Regions from separate parts of the Velazquezella soli genome, predicted to be linked through region 1. Evidence: predicted binding sites of a transcription regulator. Region 1 holds the regulator's gene; each other region holds the start of a gene.
The links. The regulator PhoB, encoded in region 1, activates phosphate uptake and scavenging genes when phosphate is short. The targets are predictions, from matches to a motif close to TGTCATNNANCTGTCAT.

Region 1 (5,438 bases):
GGCATGAACCTGACCTAAAGGGGAAGATCATGCGCTCGATAAGAGACCGTATTCGCCACGCTATCAGCTTTGAAATCATCGGGCTTCTGATGATGGTGCCACTCGGCGCCTTCGTCTTCGACATGCCGGTCGAACATATGGGCATTGTCGGCGTCGTGTCTGCGACGGTCGCGACCGGCTGGAACTACCTCTACAATCTGGGTTTCGACCGCTTTCTGCAGGCGCGACGGGGTACGACGCTAAAGACGCCTGCCTTGCGCATTGCTCATGCGGTGCTGTTCGAAATCGGTCTGCTGGTCGTGCTGATGCCGTTTATCGCGTGGTATCTGCAGATTACCCTTCTCCATGCGCTGACAATGGATATCGCGATCGCGCTGTTCTACGTGGTCTATGCCTATCTCTTCAATCTTGGCTACGACAAGCTGTTCCCGCTGCCGGAATGGAAGACCCAGGAAGCCGCCTGACCATCAGAGTTTCGGACGGTGCAATACGCCAGTCCGATGGAAGCCTGAATGTCTCGGCAAACCCGATCTCTCCGGCGCGCGTGATCCGCAGAGCCCGGGTTTCCTCTCGGCGGCCGATCCAGCCGACGCCAAGAGCGCGGTCCAGCAGCGCCGCACCCATTTGTCCCGCCAGATGCGGCCGTCGCTCGCTCCAATCGAGGCATGTCCGGCAGAGCGGGCGTTTCGAACGGGTCAGCTGTTCGAGATCGATCCCGAAATCACAAAAGAACCGTCTGCCCTCGTCGGTGATCAGGCCGGCTCCATCGCCGAGCAGCATGTAGCCGCTTCCTGTTAGGGCATCGGCGAGCGCGATGGCGAGACGGCCGGCCATGTGATCGTAACAGGTGCGGGCAAGCCGTAACGCTTCGTCTTTCGGGCCGACAGGATGATGGCGCTTCGGCCCATCCGCGGCGACTGCCATCAACGCGTGGATCGCGTGCGCGACTTCCGGAGAGGCAAGTCGGTAATAGCGGTGCCTGCCCTGCTTCTCGACCTCGATCAGGCGAACCTGCGCCAGTTTGCCGCGATGGCCGCTGGTGGTCTGCGCGGTGACGCCGGCGTGGCGTGCCAGTTCGCCCGCCGTCAGCGCCTGTCCGCCCATCAGCGCGGACAGCATGTTGGCGCGTGCAGCATCGCCGATCAGGCTTGCAACTTCCGCAATCGTGTTTCCTGAAACCATATTGGGCATGATCCAGTTCTAGCACCGGAAAACTTTGCCGTCAGCGGTCAACGGTTCGGCCGTCGTCGAAGCATTTCTTTTCCTCTCTCCGCTAAGACGGGCGGAGATTGCATGGATGGGGATAGGAACTGGAATGGCGGACACCAAAACAAGCATGGCAACGGATCTGTTGCTGCTCCTCACGCTCGCGACGCTTTGGGGCGCGTCCTACACGCTGATCAAGGTCGGTGTGGAGACGATCTCGCCCATCACCTTTATCGCCGTCAGGACGCTGGTCGCCGGTCTCATTCTCGTTGCGGCACTGCACCTGCGCGGCTTGAAACTGCCGAGGGACCGGCAGACCTGGACGCTCTTCACGGTTCAGGCCTGCCTGAACAGCGCTGTCCCCTTCACCCTGATTGCCTGGGCCGAACAGACGACCGATGCGGGCCTTGCCACCATTTTGAGTTCAACGACGCCGATCTTCGCGTTTCTGCTGACGGCGCTGATCACGCGCCATGAAAGCGTCTCTGCGGCCAAGCTGTTCGGAGTTGCGGCAGGCATTGTCGGCATATGCCTGATCGTCGGCATGGAGGCGCTTGCCGGGTCGGGCGAGAACCTCTGGGCTCAACTCGCCATCGTGACCGCGACGATCTGCTATGCGGCGGCTGCCATCTTCGGGAAGAATTTTAAGGGATTGGACCCGATGATGCCCGCCGCGGGATCGCTGATCGCAGGGGCGGCCATCCTCATTCCCGTGAGCCTCGTGGTCGACAGACCCTGGACGCTGACGCCCAGCACCGATTCGATGCTCGCCCTGTTGGCGCTCGCGGTATTTTCGACGGCGCTCGCCTTCGTCATCTATTTCCGGCTGGTGCAGACGCTGGGCTCCGTCGGCACGACGGCGCAGGCCTATCTGCGGGTGCCGATCGGCGTTGGCATCGGCGTCGTGTTTCTCGGCGAAACGCTTGCCTCGACAGCCTGGCTCGGTCTCGCCTGCGTCGTGACCGGCGTGATTGCCATGACGCTGCCGGCTAGGAGACGCGGTGCTCAGGCTTCCATTGAGTAACCGGCACCGCGGACCGTGCGGATGACATCCTGCATGTTGGAGAAGTTGAGTGCCTTCCGCAGGCGCCCCACATGCACGTCGACGGTGCGTTCGTCGACATAGATGTCATGACCCCAGACGCCGTCGAGCAGCTGCGAGCGCGAAAAGACGCGGCTGGGTGAGGCCATCAGGAATTCCAGAAGTCTAAACTCTGTCGGCCCGAGGCGAACTTCGCGGCTCTTGCGGTGAACGCGATGGGTTTCGCGATCGAGTTCGATATCGCCGCATTTGAGGACGCTCGAAAGGACCTCCGGTCGGGCACGGCGCAGCATCGCCTTGACGCGGGCCATCAGTTCCGGCGTCGAGAAAGGCTTGACCACATAGTCGTCTGCGCCGGTGGCAAGCCCGCGAACGCGCTCGCTTTCTTCGCCGCGCGCCGTCAGCATGATGATCGGCAGGCGTTCCGTCTCCGGCCGCATACGCAGGCGACGGCAGAGTTCGATGCCTGAAACGCCCGGCAGCATCCAGTCGAGAATGAGAAGATCCGGAACGCGCTCCTGAAGCCTGATTTCCGCTTCGTCACCGCGAAGCACGGTATCGACCTCGTAACCCTCGGCCTCCAGGTTATACCGAAGGAGGACGCTGAGGGCCTCTTCGTCTTCCACGACTGCGATCTTCGGCTGCATTCCGACTTGCTCCGTCACTCGTCCCGAACCGCACTTAGATCCGCCAGATCCGCTCGCGCTGCTTCAGGTCATTGGTTTTGGCAGTTATCGTCCCGAAACCGGCAGGCGATTTCGGGAGAGCTGCATCATGTCCCGGCGGAGCCGAGCATGTTGGACGTATCGTCCTTCGGACGTTCGCCCTCCGGCTGTGCGCCGGTCGCGATGTAGTAGATGGTCTCGGCGATATTCGTCGCGTGGTCGCCGATGCGCTCGATGTTCTTGGCGCAGAACAGGAGATGGGTGCACGTGGTGATGTTGCGCGGATCCTCCATCATGTAGGTGAGGAGTTCGCGGAACAGCGAGGTGTACATCGCGTCAATCTCTTCATCGCGCTGGCGGATGATTTCGGCTTTTTCCGCGGAGCGGTTGGCGAAGACATCAAGAACGTCCTTGAGCTGCACCAGCGCCAGTTCGGAAAGATGCTCCAGACCACGGGCGAGCTTGCGCGGGACGCCTGTTCCCTGCACGGCGAGCACGCGCTTGGCGGTGTTCTTACCAAGGTCGCCGACGCGTTCCAGGTCAGCTGCAATGCGCAGCGTGCCGATGATCTCGCGAAGGTCGGCCGCCATCGGCTGACGCTTGGCGATGGTGACGATCGCCTTGTCCTGGATATCGCGCTCGGCATGGTCGAGAATGACGTCGTCCGAGATGACCTTCTGGGCCAGTGCGGAGTCGGAGTTGACGAGCGCACGCACGGCATCACCGCACATCTGCTCCGCCAGGCCGCCCATTTCGGAGATCCGGCGGTTCAGGTATTTCAGTTCCTCGTCATAGGCCGAGAGAATATGGGTCGAAACCATGTGTCTGATCCTTGATGTCTGCAGTTGCGGCTGACGGGCTCTGCGCCCGCATCAGCCGAAGCGGCCCATGATGTAATCCTGGGTGCGCTGGTCATCCGGATTGGTGAACATCTTGTCGGTATCGTTTTCCTCGACCAGGTGGCCGAGATGGAACATCGCCGTGCGCTGCGAAACGCGGGCCGCCTGCTGCATCGAGTGGGTGACGATCACGATCGTGTAGTTGGCGCGCAGTTCGTGGATCAGTTCCTCGACCTTGGCCGTGGCGATGGGGTCGAGTGCCGAGCACGGCTCGTCCATCAGAATGACTTCAGGCGAAACGGCGATCGCACGGGCGATGCACAGGCGCTGCTGCTGACCGCCGGAAAGGCCGGTACCGCCTTCATGCAGGCGATCCTTGACTTCTGCCCAGAGGCCGGCGCGCTGCAGGCTTGCCTCGACGATCGCGTCCATTTCCGTCTTGCCGCGGGCAAGGCCGTGGATGCGGGGACCGTAGGCAATGTTCTCGTAGATCGACTTCGGGAACGGGTTCGGCTTCTGGAACACCATGCCGACCCGGGCACGCAGCTCCACAACGTCGATTTCCTTGTCGTAGATATCGTCGCCGTCGAGCGTGATCTTGCCGGTGACGCGGCAACCCTCGATCGTGTCGTTCATGCGGTTCATCGTGCGCAGGAAGGTGGACTTGCCGCAGCCGGACGGACCGATCAAAGCAGTGACGGTATTTTGGCGGACATTCAGGTTCACGTCATAAAGAGCGCGCTTGTCACCGTAATAAACGGAGACATCCTTGCCGATCATCTTATATGCAACGTCGTTCATTTTCTTGTCCAGCGCCTTCTCAACTGCAGCTTCTGACATCATGTTCATTGCTTCCCCCTTCCTCTACCAACGCCGTTCGAAGCGGCGTCGCAAGAGAATTGCGCCAACATTCATCAAGATCAGGAACAGGAGCAGGATCATGATCGCTCCCGAGGTTCGTTCAACGAAGGCGCGTTCCGCCTCGTTAGCCCACATGTAGATCTGTACCGGCAGCGCTGTCGACGGATCCATCGGCGTGGTCGGATAGTTCGCCACGAAGGCGACCATGCCGATCAAGAGGAGCGGCGCGGTTTCGCCAAGGGCGTGCGCGAGGCCGATGATCGTACCGGTCAGGATACCGGGCATGGCAAGCGGCAGGACATGGTGGAAGATGGTCTGCATCTTCGAGGCACCGAGCCCGAGCGCTGCAGCACGGATCGACGGTGGCACTGCTTTCAGTGCCGCGCGGGTGGCGATGATAATGGTCGGAAGCGTCATCAGCGTCAGCACCAGGCCGCCGACCAGCGAGGCCGAGCGCGGCAGGCCCATGAAGTTGATGAAGACCGCGAGACCCAACAGACCGTAGACGATCGACGGGACCGCTGCGAGATTGTTGATGTTGACCTCGATCAGGTCCGTGAACCGGTTCTTCGGGGCAAACTCTTCAAGATAGATCGAGGCTGCGACGCCGATCGGCAGGGACAGGACGAGCACGATCAGCATCATATAGAAGGAGCCGATCAGGGCGACGCCGACGCCGGCTGCTTCCGGACGGCTGGACGCGCCGTTGAAGAAAATGCCGGTGTTGAATTCCTTGGCGAGCGCACCGCTGTCGGTCAGCTGCTTCATCCATCCGACCTGCTGGTCGGACACCTTGCGGCTGGTTTCCGCCACGTCGAGATTGAT
Region 2 (5,438 bases), 2.7 Mb from region 1:
TCGCCGTCATAGACATCGCCCGCAACGATAAAGAAGTCGACCTTGCGCTCCACCGCCTCGTCCACCAAGCCCGAGAACGCCTTGCGGCTTGCCTCGATGAAGATATCGGCAAGCTCGGCATCCTTCAGCGCCAGCCCCTGAAAGGGACTGCCTAGATGCAGATCGGCGGCATGGATGAAGCGGAATGAGGTCATCGACTCGGCTGCTGGAACACATCGGGAACGACAGACTTAAGTCACGCATCGGCAATAAAAAAGGCCGGGTGCGAAAACACCCGGCCTTTTCCTGTTGATGAACGGTTTAGTTGGTCGCCTTGATCTCAACCGGGAAGAACAGCGTCTCACCAGAACTGTCATCGACGCCGTCATTGTCGGTGATGGCGAAGGCCTTGCCGGACTTGTCGAAGGCGAAACCTTCGAGCTTGTCGACCACGTATCCGTTGGTGGCGTTCTTCAGGTCGGGCAGGAAGTCGTGAACCTCCTGCTTGGTGACGAGCGGCAGCTCTCCTCCAAGCTTCGCCGGCTTCAGATCGGCGATTGCCACACGGTAGAGCTTCTTGAGCTTTGCCTTGTCGCCGATCAGGTTGTCGCGCTCGATGATGTAGAGGTAGTCACCGCGGGCCGTAATTTCCGACAGGCCGACCCAGCCTTTTTCGGTCTTTTCGAGCGGGTAGCGAACGGCGGCCCATTCCTTGGACTTCGGCTTGTAGGACAGAAGCTTCACCTGGCCCTTCGGATCGTCCTTCCATTCGCGCTGGATTGCCATCCAGAGTGTCAGGTCGTCGCCGGAACCGGTTGTGGTGATGCCTTCGAGGCCGAAGCGGGTTTCGCCTGCCAGAAGTTCTGCAGGCAGCGCGATCTCGGACTTGATCTCGCCCTTTGCGCTGACGTTGTAGATGCCGTGACCAACGAACTTGGCACTGTCGCCTTCGGAAGCCAGCCAGAAGCCACCCTTGCCGTCGAGTGCGATACCTTCGATATCGAGCTTCTGGGCCGGCTGACCGTTGCGGGTCACACGCACGACACTGGTGATTTCGGCCGGCTTCTTGGTGGCGTCGATGGTGAAGATCGAGGGCTGCATGGCATAGACGCTATCGCTGACTGCGTAGAGAATGCCGTCCTTCTCCGCATCACCGACGAGGCCCGACATGGCGCCCCAGCCGAGCGGCTTGCCGTCGACATCCTTGGAGACCAGCATCGGATAGGCCTTTTCGCCTTCGCCAAGCTCGTAGATCATGACATGCGAGCGGGCACCGCCGTCTTCGCCGAGATCGGCTTCGTTGGCAGACGCGAGCAGGTTGCGGCCGGGAATGGCAACGGCACCTTCAGGCGAGATGCCGGATGGCAGAAGCTGCACCAGTTCCGGCTCCGCGCCGGTATCCTTGTAGACCGCGATCATCGAACCGCGTTCCGACAGGACAAAGAAATACTTCTGACCGTTGAAGGTCGCAGCTTCCAGCCCTTCCGGCTCGATGCCCTTGTTCTTGGCACGCTTTTCCGGGAAGTGACCGACGCGGGCTACGGCATATTCGAGCGATGTGCCGGCGTCGTATAGAACCTTGCCGGTGCGGTCGAAGATGGTGAAGCCGCGCGACCCGCCCTTGTAGTCACCTTCGTTGGCGACAACGAAACGATCGGTACCGAGCCACTTCACCGCATCCGGTTCGCGGGGAATGGCCGTGAGCTTGCCGGAGAAGGTCAGTGCGCCGTCGGTCTTGGTGTCAACGCCATCGAGATCAACCGTGCCGGCCGTGAAATGGGCGGTAACCTTTGCGGTCTTGCTGTCGACGATGACGATGTGGTTATTTTCCTGCAGCGTCACGACGATTTCGCCGTTGGCGTTGATATTGACGAATTCAGGCTCGGGATCCTCAGGAGCGACGGTGGACAGTCCCGTCAGATCGACGTGACGGATGCTGTCGCAAACCGGCACGCCATTGTTCAGGGTGACAATCTGCAATTCACCGGCCGGCAGCTGCGGAAGAGCGCCGTCGTTGAGCTTTTCGTCGCGCTGGTTCTCGATGGCAATGGCCGCAAACGTGCCATCCGGCGAGATGACGACCGAGTCCGGCTGGCCGCCGAGATCACAGGTGTTCTCGAGTTTCCGGGAGGCGATATCGACCACACCGAGCTGGCCTGCGGGCTTGGTGAGGTCCTTGGTCCGATCGATGGTGACGAGAACCTTCGCACCGACTGCGGCGACCGAGTTCGGCTCGCCGTCGATCTTGACCGAGCCGCCTGCCTTCGGCGCTTTTGCGTCGGTGATGTCGATAAAGCCAATCGTGCCGCCCGGCGCATCGGAATAGATGAGCGTGTTGCCGTCGGCGGTGGCCGTGATGATTTCCGACGAGGTCGCCTTGTCCTCGCCCTTGGGCAGGTTCTGGGCGACCGGGAAGGATGCAATGCGGTTGAAGACTTGCTCGGCGCCGGCAGGAGCTGCAACGGAGCCGAGGAGGAGCGCGGTCAAAGCGGCGCGTGTCGAGAATGTCATGGGAAGCCTCCGTGAAACTACACTCGGCTTGTGCTGCACTGTCATGACAGGCGGATGACAGTTTTGGACGCAGAAAGAACGGACCTGCGGATAAGGCTCGAACACGCTTTTCGTTCAACGAAAAAGGCCCGGTTCTCACCGGGCCTTCTCAACGCTTTGCATCACGGCGGCAGGCCGCCAGATGCTTTCGATCAGCTGTTAACAGCTTCCTTGAGACCCTTGCCGGCCGAGAACTTCGGAACGTTGCGAGCCGGGATATCGACTTCAGCGCCCGTGGACGGGTTGCGGCCCTTGGATGCTTCGCGACGCGAAACGGAGAAGCTGCCGAAGCCAGCGAGGCGAATGTCGCCACCATTCTTCAGTTCGGCCTGGACAGTCTCGAAAACGGCATCGACTGCAGAGGCGGCATCAGCCTTGGAGAGGCCGGCTTTTTCGGCCACTGCGGACACCAGTTCGGTCTTGTTCATATTTCCACCCTTTCAACGGTTTTGGAACGACTCATTTGGTCGGCGCCGACAATAGTTTTGCGTCGGCACTTGGCAACCCAAAGGCTCCGAAAAAGCCTGAAAAACAAGGGGTCTTGGGCATTTTTCACAAAAAAAGCCGGCTTTCGCCGGCTTTTTTATCAGTTCGTGGCGGCTTCAAGGCACCGCTTAGTGAGCGATCGTTGTCGACGAGTCGTCGGCACCGTCAACCGTCGCAATGACCGGTGTCTCCACCGTGCCATCCCACTCGATCGGTTCGGGAAGGCGAACCAAAGCGTGCTTGATCACCTCGCCCATACGCGACACCGGGATGATCTCCATGCCGTTTTTCACGTTGTCCGGAATGTCCGCGAGGTCCTTCGCGTTCTCCTCCGGGATCAGCACAACCTTGATGTTGCCGCGCAGAGCCGCAAGGAGTTTTTCCTTGAGACCACCGATCGGCAGCACCCGGCCGCGCAACGTGATTTCGCCGGTCATGGCGACATCCTTGCGTACAGGAATGCCGGTCATGATCGAAACGATCGCGGTTGCCATGCCCACACCGGCCGACGGACCGTCCTTCGGCGTCGCACCCTCCGGCACGTGCACGTGGATATCCGACTTGTCGAAGCGCGGCGGCTCGATGCCGAAATCGACGGCACGGGAGCGGACATAGGATGCCGCAGCCGAAATCGATTCCTTCATCACGTCCTTGAGGTTGCCGGTGACGGTCATGCGACCCTTGCCCGGCATCATGACGCCTTCGATGGTGAGAAGCTCACCGCCGACTTCTGTCCAGGCAAGACCCGTGACGACGCCGACCTGATCCTCACCCTCGGCTTCGCCGTGACGGAAACGCGGAACGCCAAGGTAATCCGAAATGTTGGCAGCGGTAACCGCAACCGACTTCGTCTTGCCCTTGATGATCTCGGTCACGGCCTTGCGGGCGAGCTTCATCAGCTCGCGCTCGAAGGAGCGAACGCCGGCTTCGCGCGTGTACTGCTGGCTGATCGCCATCAGGGCATCGTCCGACACCGAGAATTCCTTCGGCTGCAGCGCATGGTCCCGGATCGCCTTCGGCAGAAGGTGACGCTTGGCGATCTCCCGCTTCTCATCCTCGGTGTACCCGGCGATGCGGATCACTTCCATGCGGTCCATCAGGGGACCTGGGATGTTCAGCGTGTTCGCCGTGGTGATGAACATCACGTCGGACAGATCGTATTCGACCTCAAGGTAGTGGTCCATGAAGGTCGAGTTCTGCGCTGGATCGAGCACTTCGAGCAGGGCCGACGACGGATCTCCGCGGAAGTCCGAGCCCATCTTGTCGATTTCGTCGAGCAGGAAGAGCGGGTTGGACTTCTTCGCCTTCTTCATAGACTGGATGACCTTGCCGGGCATCGAGCCGATGTAGGTGCGGCGGTGACCACGGATTTCGGCTTCGTCACGAACGCCACCGAGTGCCATGCGCACGTACTCGCGGCCGGTCGCCTTGGCGATCGACTGGGCAAGAGACGTCTTGCCGACGCCCGGAGGACCGACGAGGCAGAGGATCGGGCCCTTGAGCTTGGTGGCGCGGGCCTGCACGGCGAGATACTCGACGATGCGTTCCTTGACCTTGTCGAGACCGAAGTGATCCAGTTCGAGGACCTTTTCGGCCGCGTTAAGATCGGTCTTGATCTTCGACTTCTTGGACCACGGAATACCGAGCAGCCAGTCGAGATAGTTGCGCACGACGGTGGCTTCCGCCGACATCGGGCTCATCTGCTTCAGCTTCTTCAGCTCGGCGTCGGCCTTTTCCTTGGCTTCCTTGGAAAGCTTGGTCTTGCCGATGCGCTCTTCCAGTTCGGCCATCTCGTCACGGCCTTCGTCGCCGTCGCCGAGTTCCTTCTGGATCGCCTTCATCTGCTCGTTGAGGTAATACTCGCGCTGGGTCTTTTCCATCTGGCGCTTGACGCGCGAGCGGATGCGCTTCTCAACCTGGAGGACGGAGATTTCGCCTTCCATGAAGCCGAGGGCCTTTTCAAGCCGCAGCTTGATCGAGACCGTTTCGAGCATTTCCTGCTTTTCAGTGATCTTGATCGACAGGTGCGAGGCGACCGTGTCGGCCAGCTTCGAGTAGTCCTCGATCTGGCTCGCGGCACCAACGACTTCAGGAGAGATCTTCTTGTTGAGCTTCACGTAGTTCTCGAATTCGGAAACCACGGAGCGCGACAGCGCTTCCACCTCAACGGCGTCCTCATCGGGCTCGGCCAGAATCTCGGCCTTGGCTTCGTAGAACTCGTCGCGGTCACTGTATTCGGAGATCTGGGCGCGCGCCTTGCCTTCGACCAGAACCTTGACGGTTCCGTCCGGGAGCTTCAGGAGCTGCAGCACATTGGCCACCGTGCCGACCTTGTAGATCTGCTCAGGCTCAGGATCGTCGTCGCTGGCATTGATCTGGGTGACGAGCATGATCTGCTTGTCGGAACCCATGACCTCTTCAAG
Region 3 (5,438 bases), 470 kb from region 1:
CGCGCAGCACGGCCACTTCGCGGGCGGAAAGTCCGGCGAGCAGAACGAGGCGGTTGAAGCCGTCATTGTCGGTCAATCCCTCGAAGGCTTTGAGGAACGCGTCTTCGAGCCGCTGTCCCTCACGCGCAAGATCGATCTCGCGGGCACCGTCGAGCTGCAGTTCCATGTCGTGCAGGACGATGAGGTCCGCCTGCGGGCCGGCGTGGATTTCGAATGTCTGCTCGCTGACCACGTGAAAGCCGAGATTTTCGAGAAGCGGCACGCGGCGCGACAGGGAAAGATGCTGGTCGCGGTGGAAGATCTTTAGCGAAACGGTGTTCGCATCGTCACCGGGGCGCCGGTAGAAGTCGATGCGGATTGTTTCACCCGCTGCGCAGGCGGCAATATCGGGCAGGTCGGCAAAGGTTTCTTCCGGAGAGAACGCTTCCTGGAAAGCGTGGGTGACGGACAGGCGGGGTCCGTCTTCCGCAAGCAACGCGAACCTGTCCTCCCAAGGCGTGGCGATGAGGCGCACGGCCTCCTCAAGCTTTGCCTGCGCGACACGCGGCGTCTTGCCGCCGCTGCGGCCGATGATCATGTGGACGCGGGCCACGCGGGCTTCCGGAAACGCCGGGTAATAGGCCGAGACGTGGCCGTCGAAGATTTCGCAGAGATACGCGCCGACCTTTTCGCGGACGATCGAATTATAATCCTCGCGCGGCACGTAGACGATGACCGAAACGAAACGGTCGAAATGGTCGATACGCGGCAGCACGCGCACGCGCGGCCTCTCGCTCAGCTCCATGATCTGTTCGCAGAAGCTCGAGAGCACGTCGAGATCGATCTGGAAGAGATCGTCGCGCGGGTAGGATTCCAGCGTGTTTTCGAGCATGCGGCCCGAATGGCTTTCCGGGTCGAACCCGAAATTCTTCTCGATGCGGGCAATCTTTGCGCGCAAGAGCGGCACGTCGCGGACGGACTGGGTATAGGCCGTGGACGTGAACAGGCCGACGATGCGCAGTTCGCCGACCACATTGCCCTTTTCGTCGAAGCGCTTCACCCCGACGTAATCCATATAGGCGCGACGGTGCACGACGGATTTGACGTTGGCCTTGGCGACGATGAGGAAATCCGGGCCGTCGAGAAATTCGAGGATTTCTGGCGTCGTCGTGACCTGATCCTTGCCCTGACGCAGGACGAGCACATCCGGATCGGACAGAATGCCGAGGCCCCTGCCCTTGCCGCGCTCCACCTTGGCATCGGCGCCCTTGCCCGAATAGGTGTATTCGCGCATGCCGAGGAAGGTGAAATTGTCGTTCCTGAGCCAGTCGAGAAAAGCATACGCCTCGTCGGCATCGGCCTTCTTGCCTTTTTTAGCGTTGACGAGTTGGGCCTGGGCGTCTTTGAGAACGCCGAGCATCGCGGACCAGCCGGTAATGGCCTGGTGCACCTGGTTAAGAACAAAGCGGATTCGCTCGACCAGCCCGTCGGCTTGCTCGTCGTTGAGCTGAGGCACATGGATCTGGATCAGGCTGACGTGATGGGCCGGGTCGCCGGGTCGCTCGCTCGAGTGAAGCGTCGGCTGCTTGCCCGGTTCGATGACCAGGATCGGATGGACGGCCATCGTGAGGTCGCGATAGGCCGTCGTAACTTCACCCATGACCGAATCGAACAGAAACGGCATGTTGCGATCAATCACCGTAATGATCGAAACCGGCATTCCATCGGGCTCGACACCATCAAGGGTTTCGATTGTGATGTCGGCCTTGATTCGCGTCCAGGCTTTCAGCCGTCTTGCGGCATGTCCCGCGCACAGGGCGAGCATTTCTGGGGTGTAGTTTTCGAGATCGTCACTGCTGGCGCGGCTGAAGATCAGGAAGGGATCGAGATTGTCCTCCATGCCGGAAGCGGCCGCAATCTTGCCCGCCTTCTCGATCTGCTTGTCCCGCTTCGGGTTTTGCCGGCCTGCCATCTGTCTCTCCCTAAATTTTTTCTCAACGTGCGATAAAACGCAGCCAATGTCATTATGCTTTGCCGCGGTGTCTCACCGGTGCTTGCGGCTGGAATTTGTCATAGGCGTGTCACGTCTTGTTGACATGCCGACACAGAGATCCGATCAACGGTTCGATAACGTCGAAAGCAAGCATCATGCAGGGTAATTCAGGCGCGGTCATCGTCATTTCCAGCCATGTGATCCGTGGCTCGGTCGGTAACCGGGCCGCCGTCTTCGCGCTCGAGACCCTGGGATATCCCGTCTGGGCCATGCCGACCGTCGTGCTGCCCTGGCATCCCGGGCACGGTCCTTCGACGCGCCTGACGTTTCCCGAATCGGATTTCGACAAGGCTATAGACGATCTCATCCGGGCGCCATGGCTCGGCGAAGTGAAGGCGGTGCTGACCGGGTATTTCGGAAATGCCGCGCAGCCGCGCGCCGTGGCACGACTGATCGAGGCGCTGCGGAGAAACAACCCGGACCTTATCTATGTCTGCGATCCCGTGATGGGCGATCTCGGCGGGCTCTATATCCCGCAGCCGACAGCCGAAGCAATCCGCGACGAGCTTCTGCCGCTTGCCACCATCGCCACGCCGAACCGATACGAGCTTGCCTGGCTCTCGGGTGCACCGCTCGATGATAACAATGCGATCATGGAGGCAGCAGTCGCGCTCGGGCCGCCGCGGATGCTGGTGACCTCGGCGGTGCCGATGATGACAGGCAGTACAGGCAATCTCTATCTCACCGGCAATCATGCGCTGCTGGCTGAACACCGGCTGATCGACCACGCCCCGAACGGGCTCGGAGACCTACTCTCAGCGGTTTTTCTCGCCCGCGTCATGTCCGGCATGGATGAAGAGAAAGCCCTGCAGACAACGACTGCCAGCGTGTTCGAAGTGCTGGCGCGTTCGGTAAAGCGCGGGGCCAACGAGCTGACGCTGGAAATGGATGCCGCCAGCCTCTCGACGCCGATGGCGATGGTCCAGATGCGCCGGCTCGTGCATCCACTTAAGAGGCGCAAGCCGTAAGCTCAAAGAGCATGCCCATCCACACAATGGCCGTTGATTCTCGTCTGGCTGCACGATAATCGTGAGCCATGAGCGAATTTCCAGAAAAACTGCTTTCGGGCTACCGTAACTTCATGAGTGGTCGCTACAGCGACGAGCGGGAGCGCTACCGCGCGCTCGCCGATACCGGCCAGAAGCCGCATACGCTCCTGGTTGCCTGTTGCGACAGCCGCGCGGCGCCCGAGACGATCTTCGACTGCGGTCCGGGAGAACTCTTCGTGGTCCGCAACGTCGCCAACATGGTACCGCGCTACGAGCCCGACAGCCAGTTTCACGGGACATCGGCTGCGGTTGAATACGCGGTGCAGGTGCTCGAGATCCGCAATATCGTAGTCATGGGCCACGGCCGCTGCGGCGGTATCCAGGCAGCGCTCGACGCTTCCATGAAGCCGCTGTCGGAGGGGGATTTCATCGGCAAGTGGATGGGTTTGGTCAGGCCTGCGGCCACGCAGATCCAGAGCAACGACCTGATGACCCAGAGCGAGCGTCAGACAGCGCTCGAACGGGTGTCGATCCGCAATTCGATCGCCAATCTGCAGACCTTCCCCTTCGTCCGCAATCTCACGGAAAAGGGAGAACTCGACATTCACGGCGCCTGGTTCGATATCTCGACCGGCGAGTTGTGGGTGATGAACGAGAAGGGCGATTTCACCCGGCCAGACATCAGTGTACCGGCGATCGAGGCCGAGCAGAGCCCGGCCTGATCATTTCAACGGTGTAACGGCTCAGCCGCCGTCGATCTGGGCGCCCATGTATGCGATCGCCTGCTGGTAGACGGTTGCCGCGTTCCAGCCTTGGATGGCGACGAAATTCGGCTCGCCCTGCTGGTAACCGGCGCCTGTACGCCAGCCATGACCCTTGAGGAAGTTGGCGGTCGATGCCAGCGCATCGGCGCGCGAACGAACCATGTCGATATGGCCGTCACCGTCGCCATCGGCGCCGTAGCGGATGACGTTGAGCGGCAGGAACTGCGTCTGGCCGATTTCGCCATGCGCTGCACCCTTTGCAGTGGTGCTGAGATCACCGCGGGCAACGAGCTGCAGGGCAGCGTAAAGCTGTTCGGTAAAGTAGGCCGAGCGGCGGCAGTCATAGGAAAGCGTCGCGACGGCCGACAGCGTATGCTGGTCGCCCATGTAATTGCCGAAACCGGTTTCCATGCCCCAGATTGCCAGGATCGGGCCGGCCGGAACGCCGTAGCGGCGCTCAATCGACGCAAACAGCGCTGCGTTGGATTTCTTCATGGACTTGCCGCGCGAGATGATCGTTGCGCCACCGCGCTTCTTCATGAACTCGTCGAAGGAAAGCTTGAAGCTTTTCTGGCCGCGGTCGGCGCGAATGGTCGGGCGGTTGTAGACGACGTTAGCAAAGGCGCGGTCGAGAACTGCAGGGCTGATACCCTTGGACGGTGCCTGCTGCTTGAAATCGGCGACCCAGCGGTCGAAACCGGCTCCATCATTGCCGCAGGCGGCGGCAAAGGCCGGGGCTGCGGTTGCAAGCGTTGCTGCTGCGATCAATCCTGCCAGAATAGTCTTCATCATGCGGTCAAACCCGTCGAAAGTCCGGATTGCTTGGCCGAAAGCTTCCGGAAGAATTGCGCTATATTCGGCCTTATGACCCCAGTGGCGGATAATCGCAATTCATCTTCCCATGAATAGTTCGTGAAGAGAGACGAATCGAAAAAACCCCGTCATTTCTGACGGGGCTTTCTAAGCGGATTTGCTTAATAAAGTACGTTACTTATTAAGCAGCAACCTTGCGTGGCTTGATCAGACCGCGATTGACCAGAAGTTCGGCGATCTGGATCGCGTTCAGCGCGGCACCCTTGCGCAGGTTGTCGGAGACGACCCAGATGTTGAGTCCGTTTTCGACGGTTGCGTCCTCGCGGATACGCGAAATGTAGGTCGCATCTTCACCGGCGCATTCGAGAGGCGTGATGTAACCGCCGTCTTCGTGCTTGTCGATGACGAGGCAACCCGGCGCTTCGCGCAGGATATCGCGGGCCTGATCGGCGGTGATCTCGTTTTCGAACTCGATGTTGACGGATTCGGAGTGGCCGATAAAGACCGGAACGCGAACGGCCGTGCAGGTGACACGGATCTTCGGGTCGAGCATCTTCTTGGTCTCGGCCAGAACCTTCCACTCTTCCTTCGTGTAGCCGTCTTCCATGAAGCTATCGATATGCGGGATGACGTTGAAGGCAATACGCTTGGTGAACTTCTTCGATTCGACCGGATCGGCGACGAACACGGCGCGGGTCTGGGTGAAGAGTTCGTCCATGCCTTCCTTGCCGGCACCGGACACCGACTGGTAGGTGGAAACGACGACGCGCTTGATCTTGGCAAAGTCGTGAAGCGGCTTCAGCGCGACGACGAGCTGGGCCGTCGAGCAGTTCGGATTGG
Region 4 (5,438 bases), 1.8 Mb from region 1:
GCCTTGAACAAGCCCGGCACGGTATTCATCGCCAGGCGTGCCGTGACGGCTGGTTTCCGGCGAATCGCTGCTTGAGGAAACAGAAAGCGTCCTTCGACTTGCCGGGCGCCGCCTTATACGTTAATGGAAATCCACAATCGGTGACTTTTTGGCGGGTACGGTAACCATTTCAAATGAGAGCAACCTGATGACGGTGGTCAGATTCGTCAGCCGTAGAGCTGCTGTGGCGCTTGCGATGTCTTCCGTTCTGGCTGGATGCTCCAGCGTTGAGCGCGATACAAAAGTCGCGTCCGGTCAGCCGTCTCAGACCACGTCAGCTGACGGTCAGCTCGTCATCCAGTACAATTCTTCCGCCGCCGATCAATCTCAACAAATGGCGCCCGGCCAGACAATGGCGCAGATCGCCAAGAGCGGTCGCATTGCCGTTCCGGTTCCGCCGACCGTAGAAACCGTATCGGCTCAGAATGCCGCCATGGCGTCTCCGACCATGGCGCCGATCGTTGCCTTCACGCCGCCGCCGATCGCAACCGCGGTCCAGCCCGTGAGCCTTGCTTCGGCGCAGCCGCTCAAGCCGGCAGCCGGTTCGGTCATGACCCAGAAGTCGAGCCGTCTCGTGTCGCCGCCGGTCGCGACCGCCGTTGCGTCTGGCCAGATCCAGCCGGCAGCGGCGCAGGCCATCGCGCTCGACGAGGAAGAACTGACGCCGGATATGGTGGCGCTGCAATCGGTCGTGCCGACACCGCGTCCAGCCACGCTTACATCGAGCGCTATTGCTGGTGCTGCAACGCCGGCTGCCGCAAGCTCCACGCTTGCCTATGCAGCCGCTCCCCGCGCTGTGGCTGCGGTCTCGGCCATGGGCAATATCAAGGACTTTCCGCCGGCTCCCGGCGAGCCGATGCCGGATACCGCGTCGAACGCGCCTGCAGACCTCAAGAAGCTCATCAAGCGCTATGCCGGTCTCTACGGCGTGCCGGAATCGCTGGTGCACCGCGTCGTCCATCGCGAAAGCAAATACAATCCCAAGGCCTATCACAAGAACGGCTACTGGGGCCTGATGCAGATCAAGTACTCGACCGCGAAGTCGATGGGCTACCAGGGCAAGCCGGAAGGCCTGCTGGACGCCGAGACCAATCTTAAATACGCGATCCGATATCTCCGCGGCGCCTGGCTCGTTGCCGACAACAAGAACGACAACGCCATCCGCCTCTATGCCCGCGGTTATTACTACGACGCCAAGCGTCGCGACATGCTGCATGTGCTGAAGGCCGATCAGAGCCCTGCGACACCTGTCGCCTTCGCAACGGCGCCGAACAGCAAGCCCGGTTCGTAACCCAGCGACCTGGGCGTCAGCCCAAGCCGAACCACCACGAGATCAGCCGACGGCATGACAGCAATTGTCTGCCCGTCGTGGCCCTGCAGGTAGAAAGTATCTGCCGGTAGCGGCATACCATCGGCCTTCGGCAGCCACGTCTGCATCTTCGAAAACCGTCCGCCCGAATGTGCATTCGGCTCCTGCATCAGGTGCACAAAGCCCTCGGGGAGCAGTCGCATCCCTTTCCACACCCCGTCGCGCGCCAGAAACAGGCCGAACCGTGCCCAGTCGCGCCCGGTCGCATAGAGATAGGAACTGCCGGCAAACGTCCCCGCCGCATCCGGCTCCATGACGGCGCTTGTCATGCCGAGCGGATCGAACAAGGCCCTGGATGGATAGCCAAGAGCCGTCGCGCGATCACCGATCCTGTCCATCCATATCTTCGACAGAAGTATGCTGGTGCCCGACGAATATCGGAAACGCGCGCCCGGATCTGCCTCGAGCGGGATCGTGGCCGCGAACGCGGCCATGTCGGGTTCGAGGTAGAGCATCCGCGTGACATCGGCGACGGCACCGTAATCCTCGTTGAAACCAAGCCCGCTTTCCATGGCGAGAAGGTTGGCAAGCGTGATTTCGCGTCGTTTGTCGTTGCTCCACGCGGGCAGAAGATCACGATCTCCGAGCGACATCCGGCCGCTCTCCATCATCGTACCGATCAACGCCGCATTGACGGTTTTCGTCATTGACCAGCCGAGCAACGGCGTATCCTTCGAGAAGCCGTCTCCATACCCCTCGCCGATGATGCGCCCGTTCTTGACGACCACCACAGCCCGCATGCCAGGCCCCGTCAGCGACTTATCCTCTAGAACCTCCATCACACGCGGATCGCGTTCGACCCCCTGCCCCACCGGCCAGGGCGAAGCCTGATCGACCGAGGGCGATGATCGCGGCGGCAGCGCGACTTGCGGCAACGCCGAACCATCCGGCGAAACGGTGCAGCCGAGGCCAGGCCTGTAGGTTGCCTGATTGGTTCCGATGAAGCCAAGCAGCCCGGCGTCGACCCGGCCGGAATCGCGGTCAACGGTCACCCGCATCATCAGGAGCAGCGGGTTGCCCGGCGCCTGCACGTCGATCGCCAGCACCTCCTGCGGATCGCGTCCGGCCAGAAACACGTTGGAGCAGACGATCTTGGCCGCATAGCCGCTTCCGACCCGAAGCAGTTGCGGCGGCGCAATGGTGATCCACGCCAGTCCCCCGACGATTCCAAGTACCAATGCCGCGGCAGTTCCCGTCACGATCCGCTTCATCAGGCGCATATGTCAAATGTCCTTGTTCACCAACAGCCCGCGTCATCCAGCTGTAGCATGCCGGGTTTAGGCCTGCGTTCTACAGATCGCGAAATAATTCACGCAGCGAGAGACGCAATGGCCGACGTCGTCAGGGAAACCGGTTTCACCAGCAATCAGAAGCTCAAGGATGCGCTGCTCCAGCACAAACTATTTTCGCGCGAAGGGCTGTCGGAACGGCTGTTCGGGCTCCTGTTTTCCGGTCTCGTCTATCCTCAGATCTGGGAAGATCCAGACGTCGACATGGAAGCAATGGAGCTCTCATCGGAGCATGCGATCGTCACCATCGGCTCCGGTGGCTGCAATATGCTGGCCTACCTCTCCCGCAATCCGCGCAGCATCGATGTCGTGGATCTCAACCCCCACCATGTCGCGCTGAATCGGCTGAAGCTCGCGGCATTCCGTCATCTGCCGAGCCATATGGATGTCGTCAGGTTTCTCTCGGCGCAGGGTACACGATCGAACAGCGTCACCTTCGACAGACTGATCGCGTCGCATCTGGATCGCGCAACCCGCAGTTACTGGCAGAAGCGGTCTATCACCGGCCGTCGCCGCGTCTCCGTGTTCGACCGCAACATCTACCGCACCGGGCTTCTCGGCCGGTTCATCGGCGCGGGACACCTTCTGGCGCGCCTGCATGGCGTCGATCTGACGAAGATGGCGCAGACCAAATCGGTCCGAGATCAGCGCCGCTTCTTCGACGAAGAGATCGCGCCCCTGTTCGACAGAAAACTGGTCCGCTGGATTACCTCGAACAAGAGCTCGCTGTTCGGACTTGGCATTCCGCCGCAGCAATATGACGAGCTGGCCGGCATGGCGACCGGCGGCAGCGATAACGGCTCAATCGCGACCGTGCTGCGGGAGCGTCTCGAAAAGCTCGCGTGTCATTTTCCTCTGAAGGACAATTATTTCGCCTGGCAGGCGTTCGTCCGCCGCTATCCCGCCGCCCACGAAGGCACGCTGCCCACCTATCTCAAGGCCGGCAACTACAAGGCGATCCGTGCCGCCACAGACCGGGTCGCCGTTCACCACGAGAGTTTCACGGCTCTCCTCAAGCGCAAGACGGCAGGCTCAATCGATCGCTACGTCTTGCTGGACGCCCAAGACTGGATGAACGACCAGCAGATCAACGACCTCTGGTCGGAGATCGACCGGACGGCCGCTGTCGGCGCCCGGGTGATCTTCCGGACGGCCGCCGAGCGCAGCGTCATCGAAGGGCGCCTCTCGCCCTCGCTTGCCGCGCGCTGGACCTATCTCGACGAGCGCTCGCAGGCCCTCAACCTGCAGGACCGCTCCGCCATCTACGGCGGCTTCCATGTCTACGCAAAGGCCGACTGATGGCAGAGACCGACGCAGGCAACCTCGAACCGGCCAATCGCGAAGAGATCGGCCATGCCGGCAGGATGGATCGGATGTACCGCTACCAGCGGCATATCTACGACCTCACCCGCAAATACTATCTCCTGGGACGCGATGGCACGATCGCAGGCCTTGCCCCGCCAGTCGGAGGAAGCGTGCTGGAAGTCGGCTGCGGAACCGGCCGCAACCTTCTCCTCTCCCACAAGCTTTTCCCGAACGCGAAACTTTACGGCCTCGATATCTCCGCGCAGATGCTCCAGACGGCAGACGCGAATTTCCGCGGCACAGGAATAAAGCCTATTCTGAAGGTCGCAGATGCCACGACATTCACGGCGGAGGAGTTCGGCGTCAACGGTTTCGACCGGATCCTCATTTCCTACGCCCTGTCGATGATCCCAGACTGGGAGAAGGCGATCGACGCCGCCCTTGCGGCGCTGTCGCCTCAAGGGTCGCTGCATATCATCGACTTCGGACAGCAGGAAAACCTGCCGAACGTCATGGGATCTGCGCTCAAATCCTGGCTCGCCCGCTTTCATGTGACCCCGCGCGCCACTCTCGAACAGGCGCTGGAAAAGCGTCTCGCACCGGCAAAGGCCGACATGATGTTCGAGGTGATCGGTAGCGGCTATGCCTGGCGGGCGATCCTTCGCCGCCGGGGATAATCACTAAGCGTATTCCAGATCTTGCTTTCTAACTGAATTTTTACGAGCTTATGGTAAACGGGACGCTACGCCTCCCTTTTGCCCACTCGATCGCGGACAAGGCTCTTTGTCTCTGCCCTAACACGGAACCTTCATGCCCCGGCTTCCAACCGTTCTTTCTGCTGCCGTCCTGTCTGCCGCGCTTCTGATGTCCGGTTGTACGTCCACAAGCTACGATCTGGTCGATACTGGCTCTGTCCGGCAGATGAAGTTCAAGGACACGGATCCGCAGGATTTCGGCGCCAACCATCCGGGCCGCCACGAGGTTCACGGCATCGACCTGTCGAAATGGAACGGCACCGACATCGACTGGCAGACGGTGAAGAAATCCGGCGTCGCCTTCGTCTTCATCAAGGGCACCGAGGGCAAGGACCGCATCGATTCCGCCTTCACCACCCATTGGCGCAACGCGGCCAATGCCGGCATTCCGCACGCGGCCTATCATTTCTACTATTTCTGCTCGACACCGGAAGATCAGGCAGACTGGTTCATCGCCAATGTTCCCAAGGAAGCAAACATGCTGCCGCCGGTGCTGGACATGGAATGGAACCACGCCTCGCCCACCTGCAAGCTGAAGCCGGATCCGCAGACCGTGCGGGCCAGCATGAAACGCTTCATGGACAGGATCGAGGCCCACTACGGCAAGCGGCCGATCATCTACACGTCGGTCGATTTCCACCGCGACAACCTCGTCGGCGCCTTCCCCAACTACCATTTCTG

Region 2: the regulator PhoB is predicted to act here: its motif matches at 2,534-2,550, upstream of AC0JZ8_RS16525 (esterase-like activity of phytase family protein).
Region 3: the regulator PhoB is predicted to act here: its motif matches at 2,048-2,064, upstream of AC0JZ8_RS05920 (NAD-glutamate dehydrogenase).
Region 4: the regulator PhoB is predicted to act here: its motif matches at 2,660-2,676, upstream of AC0JZ8_RS12465 (BtaA family protein).

The regions. Positions count from the first base shown of each region.
Region 1 covers NZ_CDRNXF010000004.1:7,669-13,106, forward strand. The annotation lists gene AC0JZ8_RS03620 (PACE efflux transporter) at 30-464, shown strand; gene AC0JZ8_RS03625 (ArsR/SmtB family transcription factor) at 403-1,191, opposite strand; gene AC0JZ8_RS03630 (DMT family transporter) at 1,316-2,230, shown strand; gene phoB (phosphate regulon transcriptional regulator PhoB) at 2,212-2,895, opposite strand; gene phoU (phosphate signaling complex protein PhoU) at 3,021-3,734, opposite strand; gene pstB (phosphate ABC transporter ATP-binding protein PstB) at 3,786-4,601, opposite strand; gene pstA (phosphate ABC transporter permease PstA) at 4,617-5,438, opposite strand, start outside.
Region 2 covers NZ_CDRNXF010000004.1:2,670,215-2,675,652, forward strand. The annotation lists gene AC0JZ8_RS16520 (metallophosphoesterase family protein) at 1-194, opposite strand, end outside; gene AC0JZ8_RS16525 (esterase-like activity of phytase family protein) at 301-2,490, opposite strand; gene hupB (DNA-binding protein HupB) at 2,682-2,957, opposite strand; gene lon (endopeptidase La) at 3,144-5,438, opposite strand, start outside.
Region 3 covers NZ_CDRNXF010000004.1:476,464-481,901, forward strand. The annotation lists gene AC0JZ8_RS05920 (NAD-glutamate dehydrogenase) at 1-1,951, opposite strand, end outside; gene pdxY (pyridoxal kinase PdxY) at 2,128-3,000, shown strand; gene AC0JZ8_RS05930 (carbonic anhydrase) at 3,069-3,743, shown strand; gene AC0JZ8_RS05935 (lytic murein transglycosylase) at 3,765-4,577, opposite strand; gene AC0JZ8_RS05940 (aspartate-semialdehyde dehydrogenase) at 4,780-5,438, opposite strand, start outside.
Region 4 covers NZ_CDRNXF010000004.1:1,841,273-1,846,710, reverse strand. The annotation lists gene AC0JZ8_RS12480 (hypothetical protein) at 1-75, shown strand, start outside; gene AC0JZ8_RS12475 (transglycosylase SLT domain-containing protein) at 188-1,330, shown strand; gene AC0JZ8_RS12470 (serine hydrolase domain-containing protein) at 1,270-2,628, opposite strand; gene AC0JZ8_RS12465 (BtaA family protein) at 2,737-3,996, shown strand; gene AC0JZ8_RS12460 (class I SAM-dependent methyltransferase) at 3,996-4,679, shown strand; gene AC0JZ8_RS12455 (glycoside hydrolase family 25 protein) at 4,813-5,438, shown strand, end outside.